One region of the Rummeliibacillus sp. G93 genome, then DNA from elsewhere that is predicted to be linked to it. Evidence: riboswitches for the same ligand, from Rfam matches in the RefSeq annotation. Region 1 holds a riboswitch; the other holds the start of a gene.
The links. A riboswitch is a leader RNA that binds a small molecule or an ion and turns the genes downstream of it on or off. The one in region 1 is predicted to bind thiamine pyrophosphate.
Positions count from the first base shown of each region.

Region 2: another riboswitch for thiamine pyrophosphate. It lies ahead of tenA (thiaminase II); the one in region 1 lies ahead of tenA (thiaminase II).

Region 1 is NZ_CP097314.1:2,688,899-2,694,867, reverse strand. Features, by position in the region: gene M2M59_RS13560 (polysaccharide deacetylase family protein) at 1-651, opposite strand, end outside; gene M2M59_RS13555 (tRNA dihydrouridine synthase) at 937-1,905, shown strand; TPP riboswitch at 2,435-2,542, shown strand; gene tenA (thiaminase II) at 2,647-3,336, shown strand; gene tenI (thiazole tautomerase TenI) at 3,336-3,959, shown strand; gene thiS (sulfur carrier protein ThiS) at 3,992-4,195, shown strand; gene M2M59_RS13535 (thiazole synthase) at 4,197-4,964, shown strand; gene M2M59_RS13530 (thiazole biosynthesis adenylyltransferase ThiF) at 4,961-5,969, shown strand, end outside.
Region 2 is NZ_CP097314.1:2,964,697-2,970,665, reverse strand. Features, by position in the region: gene M2M59_RS14985 (hypothetical protein) at 1-684, shown strand, start outside; gene M2M59_RS14980 (hypothetical protein) at 686-1,420, shown strand; gene M2M59_RS14975 (GNAT family N-acetyltransferase) at 1,447-1,875, shown strand; TPP riboswitch at 1,947-2,045, shown strand; TPP riboswitch at 2,100-2,198, shown strand; gene tenA (thiaminase II) at 2,260-2,940, shown strand; gene thiM (hydroxyethylthiazole kinase) at 2,927-3,676, shown strand; gene thiD (bifunctional hydroxymethylpyrimidine kinase/phosphomethylpyrimidine kinase) at 3,676-4,542, shown strand; gene thiE (thiamine phosphate synthase) at 4,487-5,119, shown strand; gene M2M59_RS14950 (hypothetical protein) at 5,177-5,878, opposite strand.

The sequences.
Region 1 (5,969 bases):
TGGGATGCTTCCATATGGCAAACGGATGAGTTGAGAATGTACTGCCGCAACATTTTGTAGGATTTCTTGAGCTTTCAACATTTCGTTTAGCGGTGCACTGGCTGCTGCGCTGTATAGTTTATTGGCATCGTGTGACATACTGTGCAACCCGACCCCAAACCCTTCATTCACCATTCTTTTAATTACTTTAGGATGGGCCTTAATATTAGAGCCAATCATGAAGAAAGTTGCTTTAGCATGATAGCGGTCAAGTATATCAAGTAAATGGCCGGATTCAAGAGTAGGGCCGTCATCAAAAGTCAGATAAACGGTTTTCCTCCTGTGTTCTTTTTTTAGATGATTGATTGCTTTTTTATGTACAACTTCCTCATGTGCGTTTTCCTTTTTCCTTTCTTTTTGCGTTATTTTCCGGTTTTTATCCGAATTCTTCTTTCCGGCTTGTCCGGTTACATTTGAAGAGGCAGTCGGCGATTTCTGGCTTTTCTTTTCTTGTGGTGTTGCGGCCTGCTTTTTTTCAACCGCAGGATTATCATTATCTGCTGAGGATCCAATAGGGCCAATCAAATAAACGCCCAGCAGGATTGCTGCGAGTATAACTCCTAAGCCTATGCTGACTTTCCCTTTCGCTCTCTTTTTTCCTTGTCGTTTCATCTTTCGAGCAACCTCTCTTTCTTAGTGTGTTTTGTATGATGGATTGAACCTGATTTTTGCGCTATTATGCATTTACCTTTATTAATATGACTTACCAGCACTATGAAAAGTTTTGAGGAAAACAAAATGTTTGTATTTGGTGGTTTCTTTTAAAAAAGAGTTTAAGAAAAAATGGATTAAAGATAAAATAGAAAAGCTAGGTTATACTCTAGAAATAGAATGTGTTAAATTCATAAACAATGTAAATAGGATGTACAGGATATAGATGAAAGGATTTGTATGAATATGAAAGAAAACTTTTGGCGTGACTTGCCACGACCATTCTTTGTGCTGGCTCCCATGGAGGATGTGACTGATGTTGTATTTCGCCATGTCGTGAGCAAAGCAGGACGCCCGGATGTATTTTTCACCGAGTTTACAAACACGGATAGTTATTGCCACCCAGAAGGAAAGAACAGTGTGCGTGGACGTTTGACTTTTACGGAAGACGAACAGCCAATGGTGGCACATATCTGGGGAGACAAGCCCGAGTATTTCCGTGAAATGAGTATCGGAATGGCGGAGATGGGGTACAAAGGCATCGATATTAATATGGGCTGCCCTGTTCCAAACGTAGCGTCTAGAGGAAAGGGTAGCGGTCTTATTCTTCGACCAGATGCAGCTGCAGAAATCATCCAAGCAGCAAAAGCAGGAGGACTGCCTGTTAGTGTTAAAACAAGGCTAGGCTACTCAGATCTAAATGAGTGGGAGGACTGGCTAACGCATATATTGAAGCAGGATATTGCCAACCTTTCGATTCATTTGCGAACAAGAAAAGAAATGAGTAAAGTAGATGCCCATTGGGAGATGATTCCGGCAATCAAGGAATTACGTGACCGTATTGCACCTGACACAATGCTTACCATCAATGGAGACATTCCTGACCGACAAAAAGGTCTTGAGCTTGCTGAACAATATGGAATAGACGGCATCATGATTGGTCGCGGTATCTTTAAAAATCCGTTTGCGTTTGAAAAAGAACCAAGAGAGCATAGCAGTCAGGAGCTTCTAGATCTTTTAAGATATCAGCTAGATTTGCACGATCAATATCAAGAACTAGTGCCACGTTCCATTTCGGGACTTCATCGTTTCTTCAAGATCTATGTCAAAGGATTTCCTGGTGCTGGCGAATTGCGAAATCAATTGATGCACACGAAATCTACGGATGAAGTGCGTGCGCTGATTGATGGTTTTGAAGTAAAGAATGTTGATTAGAAAGCAATAGCCAAACCTAAAAAAGGAAAAAGATTATCTCAGCCCGTGATTGAGATAATCTTTTTTAGTTATAACGGGTGTCTTGTGAGACTACAATATAATAAAATTTTTAACTAGAAAAGAGAAGGACTATGGAGAAGCTCGGATTATATAAGGAAGTTTACATATCGTAAGTAATAGAGTGGCGGTAGCATTCCTATATTTACAACCGTTCGGTGGTGAGATACAACTGTTCCTGGAAGATTTACCACCGCATCCACCCGATTTACAACCGCTCTTCACAAGTTTACTTCCGAAAGTTAGCAATTTAAGTCCTATCTGTCCTAAATGAAGTAAAATATGGTCGCCCGCAAAAAGGTTATAAAAAGAGATAAAGATTTTCAAATTGAAAATTACGTTGTGCTGTGATTAGGTGCCCAACAGCAATCAATCCTAAGGAAAGGGATGTTACTAAATTTCACCATATCTGTCCTTGACAATCCATTCAATAATGTTAAGATAATATCGAATGTTACTAAAACTTCATATGATTTACCACTAGGGGTGCCATTAGAATGGCTGAGATCAAAGTGTGACTTTGAGACTCTTGGAACCTGATTTGGTTTATACCAACGTAGGGAAGTGGCACGGCAGAAATTTTATTTTTTGATACATATAATTTCTAATACCCACTTTCTTTGCGTAAAGGAAAGTGGGGTTTTTTTATTCCATTTTCCTAACACTATTTTTGGAGGGATTATGATGAAATTTTCAGAGCAGTTACGACGTGAGGCAGATTCTATTTGGGAAGCAAGTTTTCAGCATCCATTTGTGACAGGGATAGCTGATGGAAGCTTGCCATTAGAAAGCTTCCGCTATTACGTGTTGCAGGATTCTTATTATCTTTCTCATTTTGCCAGGGTGCAGGCATTGGCGGGAGCAAAGGCACCTGATTTGCACACAACGGCTCGCATGGCTATTCATGTACAGGGTACAGCTGAAGCAGAATTGAGTCTGCATGCTAATTTTTCAAAGCAATTAGGCATTACTGATGCTGAAATTGCTGAGTTTAAGCCTGCTCCCACTGCCTATGCGTACACATCTCATCTATATCGAGCGGCATTTACTGGTCATATTGGTGATATTATTGCAGCGCTTCTTCCATGCTATTGGCTTTATGATGAAATCGGTCAGCGTTTAAAGGGAAATACGCCAAATCAACCAATCTATCAAGAGTGGATTGCTGCATACGGTGGCGATTGGTTCCATGAAAAAGTGGTGGAGCAAATCGAGCGAATCGATGAGATTGCTGAGAGGGTTACAGAATCAGATCGCTTGCAAATGCTCGAGCATTTTATGATCAGCAGCCAATACGAATATTCATTTTGGGAGATGGCTTATCAGCATGAAGATTGGCCAATCGTGAATAAGGATTCGATGGTGAGAGGCTAATGAATCGAGAGCTGCATATTGTTTCGACAGGCAGACAGCCTATTCCTGAAATGATTCGGATCGCCAAAGATATTCATCCATTCATTGATGCTTTCCATATCCGTGAAAAGCAGAGAACTGCCAGAGAACTAATGGAAATCGTAAATCAACTGAAGGCAGAAGGTGTGCCTTTGGATAAAATCATCATCAACGATCGACTGGACGTCGGAGCGGTCACAAAGGTGAAGGGCGTTCAACTAGCTAATCATAGTTTGGATATCGCGGTTGTGAAGGATGTTTTTCCAGCATTACGGCTAGGATGTTCGGTTCACACAGTAGAAGAAGCGATATATGCGAGTGAATGTGGCGCAGATTATGTGATATATGGCCATATCTTCCCTTCACAATCCAAGCCGGACAAAGAACCACGAGGCCTAGAAAAATTAAAGGAATTAACTATGAACGTAAAAGTTCCAGTGATTGCGATTGGCGGAATTCAATTTGAGAATGTAGAACGAGTGTTGGAAGCAGGAGCAAGCGGGATTGCAGTCTTGTCAGGAGTGATGTTGGCAAACAATCCAGTACAGGCAGCGAAAAAGTATTCTGCAAAATTGAGGTTAACGGAAAGTCCTTTATCAAAATAAATTGATTAGCACACGTAAAAGGAAGTGAGCGGATGAGACTCCAAATAAATGGTGAATCTCTAGAAGTTCCCGAGCAAATAAGAGTTGTGTCAGATGTGATTCATCACTTTGGATTAGAATCTAAGGTTTTCATTATGGAATTAAATCATAACATTTTAGACAAAAGTCGCTATTTCGACACAGCTGTATCAGAAGGCGACAAAATAGAGATTGTACACTTTGTTGGAGGTGGATGAAATGTTGAAAATTGGGCCATATGAATTTCAATCAAGACTTTTATTAGGAACAGGAAAGTACCCAAACTTTGATATTCAGAAAGAAGCCGTGGAAGTATCAGGAACGGACATCCTTACGTTTGCCGTTAGAAGAATGAATATTTTTGAGGCGAGCCAGCCGAATTTCCTGGAGAAAATAGATTTAGCGAAGTATAAACTATTACCCAATACAGCAGGGGCCACTACGGCTGCAGAAGCGGTTCGCATCGCCAAGCTGGCAAAGGCATCTGGCTTATGTGACATGATTAAAGTCGAAGTCATCGGTTGCCAAAAAACCCTGTTGCCTGACCCGTTCGAAACATATAAGGCATCTGAAGAATTATTGAAAGAAGGATTTATTGTCCTTCCTTATATCTCAGATGATGTATTGCTAGCTAAAAGATTGCAAGAATTAGGCGTCCATGCAATCATGCCTGGCGCTTCTCCAATAGGCTCTGGTCAAGGCATTATCAACCCGCTTAATTTAAGTTTTATTATTGAGCAGGCAACTGTACCCGTTATTGTAGATGCAGGTATTGGTGCGCCATCTGATGCGGCTATTGCTATGGAAGCAGGAGCGGATGGAGTCCTCTTGAATACTGCTGTTTCAGGTGCTGGTAATCCCGTGAAAATGGCGAAAGCAATGAAGCTTGCCATTGAAGCAGGACGCTTAGGCTATGAAGCAGGTAGAATAGCGAAAAAAAACTATGCAACGGCTAGCAGTCCAACCGAAGGAATGAGCATCGGGTGAGTGAGCGTTATTCAAGGCAAGAATTATTTGTGCCTATCGGTAAAGAAGGCCAAGAGAAAATTAGGCAAAAGCATGTACTTGTAATTGGTGCAGGGGCACTCGGAACGGGAAGTGCAGAAAGTCTCGTACGTATGGGGGTTGGTAAGCTGACTATAGTTGATCGAGATTACGTAGAGTGGAGTAATCTTCAAAGGCAACAATTATACGATGAGGAAGATGCCAAGCAACGCGTACCTAAAGCTATTGCAGCGCATAAACGATTATCACAGTTAAATAGTGAAGTAGAAATCCATGGTCTTGTTCAAGATGTTTCAGCGACTGAAGCAGAGCAACTTATAAGGGATGTGGATCTCATAATGGATGCCACAGATAATTTTGACACACGCATGATTCTAAATGATGTAGCACAAAAATATAACATTCCATGGATTTATGGTGCTTGTGTCGGAAGCTATGGATTAAGCTATTCCATTATCCCGGGGAAAACGCCTTGTTTAAATTGTTTGCTGGAGACAGTGCCAATTGGTGGATTAACGTGTGATACGGCAGGCATAATCAGTCCCGCTGTCCAAATGGTAGTGGCTTATCAAATCACTGAAGCGCTAAAGATTTTGGTTGAGGATGATTGTTCTTTAAGGAATCAGCTTATATCCTTTGATTTATGGAAGAATCAACATACTTCTATCATAGTCGATCAGTTAAAGAAACAGAGTTGTCCATCCTGTGGCGATCATCCAACTTATCCTTACCTAGAACATCAAAGTCAATCAAAAGTAGCAGTGTTGTGTGGACGCGATACGGTTCAAATTCGACCGTCTCATAGAATCACAGTAGACTTAGAAAACGTAGCAAACCTACTATCTAAGCAAGCGGACTCAGTCGTACGAAATCCATATCTTGTTTCGTTTAAAATGGGCGATTTTCGTCTCGTCCTATTTAAAGACGGACGGGCATTGATACATGGCACGAAGAATATTGAGGAAGCTAAATCATTTTATTATCGTT
Region 2 (5,969 bases), 280 kb from region 1:
ACTCTACTTTTAGCATGGTGTATCTGTGGTTACCTATTCTACCGTAACTATAAAAAACATGGAGGCGGCATTAAAATTTGGAAGGCTGTACTCGTGTTATTCGTAGGTCTTTTTTCTTTTTCTATTAACTTGAACATCTGGAGCACAGCGCTAAAACTATCCATTTTGCCTTTAGGGGTATGGATTTTATACTTTATATTAAAAGGCAGAAATCGATGGAAATCATATCGCTCTTTTGCTTGGCTGGGGTTTAGCTTCAATTTCATTTTTATAGTAGCTTCACTTGTAGCAATACCCTTTCAACAATGGATTTTTCCAGACAAAAAACCAGCAACATACCTAGCGAATTTAGAAAATGCAAAATTAATTACTATTCATCCTTCAGCAAAAAAGAAGATAGTGTTAGATAGAAAGAAGTTAGCAGGGAAATTCACACACTTGAAACAGCGGGAAATCTATAGCGATAAGTGGTTTTCAAGCCTTTATGAGATGAGTCCCTCAGAAATTAACAAAAAAGATGAACATTTTCCTTATCAGCTTGCAGGAGTAAAGCCGAAATGGGGAAGTGGGCTTCCATCACCGGCACTGTACATAGAAAAAGACGGAAAAGGAATTTTGATAACTACACCTCAGCAACAGCTTTATTACCGTTTAAATAATTCCGTGCTAAAGGAGGAGCAATAATATGAAGAAAAGAAAAGGAATGTTTGCTCTTTTAGTAGTGATTATTGGTATTATAGGTCTATTCTTCTATTATTCTTATTCAAAACCAACTCCTTTTCCAACAGAGGAAGCGCTGAAAAAGGATATAAATCAGACCTTCCCTGAGGCTAGCGTAAAAACAATACAAGATATAATCCACGTTGATGAACGCCATAAAGTGGTTCCTTTTATTTCTTTGAATAAAGACTATGGACTTAGCTATTGGATTTGGAAGAAGAATAAATGGCGAGTCGCTGAAGTGGATAATCGAGAAGAACCGATGATATGGAAGATAGAAGATAGAAAACGTCCAAAGTATGTATATGTGTGGAATATTTTTCATAAAAACAAGGTGGATTCATTTACATTTTATCTACTGAGGCAACGGGATTATATCACCTACGATAGGCAAAGTCTTTATATTCCACCAGTTCAAATGACAGAGAAAGTGCTATTGAATCATAAGACATATGGGGTTTTTTCTATTCCAGAAGATTGGGCTACGATTAAAGATTATGCTAGACCTGTTCAAACGGATTGGCTCTTCTCAAATGAGGAGGAAGGAGATTCGTTTAATTTTGGATGGAGACCGAATGCCAAGCCTGGTGTAAAAGAGCCGATTGAATTTACTAATAATGGAGAAAGCTTTTCAAACGGGGATATCATTTTACGCTTTCCGGAACGTTTCGAAAAGGGAAGTCGTGATCTTTATGAATGAGTATCGATAATCTAGGAGGTGTTTTTATGAAAATGATAAAAAATTTAAGCTCAAAAGATGAAATTATGGATGCCTTTCCGGTCATGAGCCAACTCAGAACACATTTAGATATAAACACATATGTAGAATTAGTGATGGAAGCGATGGAAAAGGAACAGTATAAGCTCTATGCACTCGTTGACTCTGATGAAATAGTTGCGGTGGTCGGATTCCAGCCAATGATTACACTTTATTATGGAAGATATATATGGGTATGTGATTTAGTGACAGATGCATCTAAGCGCTCGTTCGGTTATGGAGAAGAGTTGCTTGAATTTGTAGAAGCATGGGCGAAAGAATATAAGTATGAGTGTGTGGCCTTATCTTCTGGGTTGCAACGTACGAAGGCACACCGTTTTTATGAAGAAAAGATGGGGTACGACAAGGTAAGTTATGTGTTTAGGAAAGAATTCTAATATGTTGTAAAAAGCTAAGCTTGTTTTATCCTTGAATGGCATCCAGTTGAATGGTACGATGAATATAACTTAAATATTTGCAGGGGGACACGAAAGTGTTGAGAAGGTTTAAGCCTGACCCTTAGAACCTGACAGTTAATACTGGCGTAGGGAGCAAAGTACATATGATCGTTTTGTACAGCAGCTCTCCGTTTATGGGAGAGTTTTTTTGTACCCAACCAAATATTTTAGTGCGGGGGGACACGAAAGTGTTGAGAAGGTTAAAACCTGACCCTTAGAACCTGACAGTTAATACTGACGTAGGGAGCAGATGAAGGTATGAAATCTCTATGTCTACTCATAGGGATTTTTTGCGTCTACGTCCACTTTAAAGGAGGACGAACAGTGAGATTTGATGAAGTTGTTAGAGAAGAAGCAGATGCATATTGGGATGATAGCATGGTACACCCATTCGTGAAAGGGTTAGTACATGGCACACTGCCAATGGAGAACTTTAAATTTTATATGATGCAGGATGCCATTTATTTAAAGCATTACTCAAAAATATTGGCAATAGCAGCATCCAAATCGGAGACGAACCAGGAAATGGCCTATTATCTTGAATCAGCTAGAAGTATAAATGAAGCAGAACTTGAGCTCCACCGGACTGTTTTCAAAGAACTTCATATTGGAGAACAAGAACAAGCGGAGCTTATTCCTGCGCCAGCCAACAATAATTATATTAACCATATGTATAACGCCGTTCTAAACGAAAGCCTGCCAGTTGCATTTGCCGCGTTGCTGCCATGTCCTTGGTTATACCAAAGTATTGGTGAAGCGTATAAAGATGAAAAACCGACACAGAAGTTATACAGAGATTGGATTGAATTGTATAGCGGTAAAGAGTTTAAAGATCAACTGGACATCCAAAAGCAGATGCTCAATAAGTATGCGAAAGAACACCCAGCTGACGTTCAAAAGATGAAAGCATTTTTCCAAATGAGTGCCTATTACGAATGCAAGTTTTGGGATATGGCCTGGTCTTTAGAAAATTGGAAGGAGCTTTCACCTTATGAGCTTGCTTAAAATAAATCAGAAAAATCCTTTAATCCACTGTATAACAAATTATGTAGTAGCAAATTTTACAGCAAACGGACTGCTCGCGATTGGGGCATCGCCAGTTATGGCAGATGAAATCGCAGAGGTAGGAGATATGGTTTCTGTTGCAAGTGGTTTACTTGTTAATATTGGTACCATTAATGGCAGAACAAAAGAAGCAATGATTGTAGCTGGACGCAAAGCGAATGAAGTGGGAATTCCTGTCGTTCTAGATCCGGTAGGCGTAGGCGCCACTGCCTTTCGTCGCGAGACGGTGAAGAATCTATTGAGAGAAATTAAATTTGATCTTATTCGCTGCAATACTGGAGAACTTGCAGCAATCGCAGGTGTCAATTGGGACTCAAAGGGAGTAGACAGCGGCGTAGGAGAGATGGATACCGAGCAGACAGCAAAAGCTATAGCGAAACAGTACAACTGTTTTGTTATTGTCACCGGCGAGGTGGACATTGCAACAAACGGCGAAAGTATTGATTATATAGCAGGCGGTCATGAGCTCATGACGAAGATTACGGGTACGGGGTGTTTGCTTAGCGCTATTTGTACAGCAGCCTTAGCAGTAGAAAGAAATAACCTTTCTATCTTAACCGACGTTTTGAAAGACTATAAAAAGGTTGCCGAGATGGCATGCCAGAAGGAATGGTTAGGTGCTGTTCAACAAGAAGTACTTAATCAATTGCAACAGGTTTCAGGGGGGCGAGCATAATGAATATTGCCATGACTATTGCGGGTTCTGACAGCGGTGGAGGAGCAGGTATTCAAGCAGATCTAAAGACTTTCCAGGAGCTTGGCGTTTTTGGCACATCAGCTATTACGGCATTGACTGCACAAAATACGCTAGGTGTTGAAGGTATATACCCAGCCCAACCAGAATTTGTTCAGCAGCAAATCGAAGTAGTGATGAGGGATATGCCGATAAAAGCGGTGAAAACGGGCATGTTGTTTTCTGCCGAGATTATTGAAGCTGTAGCACATAGTTTGCGAGATAAAGAGACACAATTGGTAGTAGACCCAGTGATGATTGCGAAAGGTGGAGCATCTTTGCTACAACATGAGGCAGTGACTGCGCTGAAAAAATTCCTATTGCCGCGTGCAACTATTCTTACGCCAAACATACCAGAAGCAGAGGTAATAAGCGGAATCGAAATAAAAAGCCCAAAAGACTTAGAAAAGGCTGCAAACGCAATGCTTGCAATGGGTGTTTCATGCGTCATTATAAAAGGCGGTCATTTAGAAGGTAAGGATGCAGTAGATACTGTATTTTTTCAAGATGATTCGTTCTTTTCAATGCAAACGAAGCGAATTTCCACTGTTCAAACACACGGTACAGGATGCACCTTCTCAGCAGCGTTAACCGCTTTTTTGGCACAGGGCTTCTCTTTAAAAAGTGCCATAATAGAAGCGAAAAAATTCGTCCATTTAGCTATTCAACATCCATTAAATATAGGGAATGGACATGGTCCTACAAACCATTTTGCGTATAAAAAATTAAGCGGCAACTGTGAGGTGACAATTAGTGAGGAAAGAGGATTTAGCAGTTTATCTGATTATGGGCACGCAAAACTGCATTGAACCACCCCTCCAAGTGCTCGAACAAGCATTACAGGCTGGTATCACAATGTTTCAGTTGCGTGAAAAGGGTGAAGGGGCATTAACTGGCAAAGATCTTGAAATGTTTGCGCGTGAGTGCCAGAGGCTCTGCAAGCAATATGAGATCCCATTTATTGTCAATGATCATATCGAATTGGCTTTGAAGATAGAAGCGGATGGTGTGCATATCGGGCAAGAAGATATGGAGCTGGAAAAAATACGGCCGGAATTTAAGGGGAAGATGATTGGTGTATCAGTGCATACAAAAGAAGAATTGGTGCAGGCAGTGGATCAAGGTACAGATTATGTCGGGATAGGCCCTATATATGAAACGAAGTCTAAACAAGATGCCAAGAAGCCAGCGGGTGTTACATTTTTACAGGAGGCACGAAAGCTATATCCAACTCTCCCTATTGTAGCTATTGGTGGAATTACGGTCGAGAACGCACAGCCGTTAAAAGAGAGCGGAGCAGATGGTGTGGCCGTCATTTCAGCGATCTGCCAAAGTGAAGATTGCAGACCAGTGATTGGATCCCTTCAATCTATTTTTAAAGCATAATAAAAGCTGCATGAAATGTCTTAGCGACAACTTCATGCAGCTTTTTTAGTTCATGTATTATTTTGTTTCCTCTTGATCAATCCAGCTATAGCTTAGCTCCTCTGCTTTACCATGCTCATCTGTCTCGATTCGAACCGTTTTGTCTTCCAATTTGTTTTGAGATTTCGCTTCATCATCTAACTCAAAGTCATGCGTTTTCTGGAATGTTTTATTGCCATTTGGCGTTTGAAGAGTTAACTCTTTTGAATCGTTTTTAACGAGTTTGCCAATGATCTCTTTTTCATCGCCATCTCTATCATATACACCATCCTGATCTGCGAGTGTTTTGTCTGTTGGTTTAACACTTTCTGCAACGGCTTTATTTGTGGATACTTCCACAACCACTTGCTTGTCTTGCCAATCTCCTTTCATACCTTTTTTGTCGCTTTCAAATGATACTTTTTTTTGAATGGCTATTTGCTTTCCATGTACCTCTAAGGTAATCTCGTCGTTATTTTCTTTTACATATTTTCCTACTAGATCAAAGTCACCTTCTGATGAATCATTTTTATCTGGATCCTTTGAAAGGTTTTTTAGAGTTTTTAATTCGGTATTTTCATTAATGCTTGTACTTGTATTACTGCTCTCAGTTTGTTTAGGCTGAGAACTGTCCTTTTGAGGGCTTGTGCTTTTGGTATCATTGCCGCACCCTGCTAAGATAACCCCTGCTGCCAGAAATAGTGATGCTTTTGGTAGATACTTTTTCATATTATTGTTCAATTGACTTCACTCCCTAAACAATAGTATTTCCTTTTTCTTTAAAAGTGAAACGTAAAAGTTAGATTTAACAACAGAAGCAGGAAATAGTATG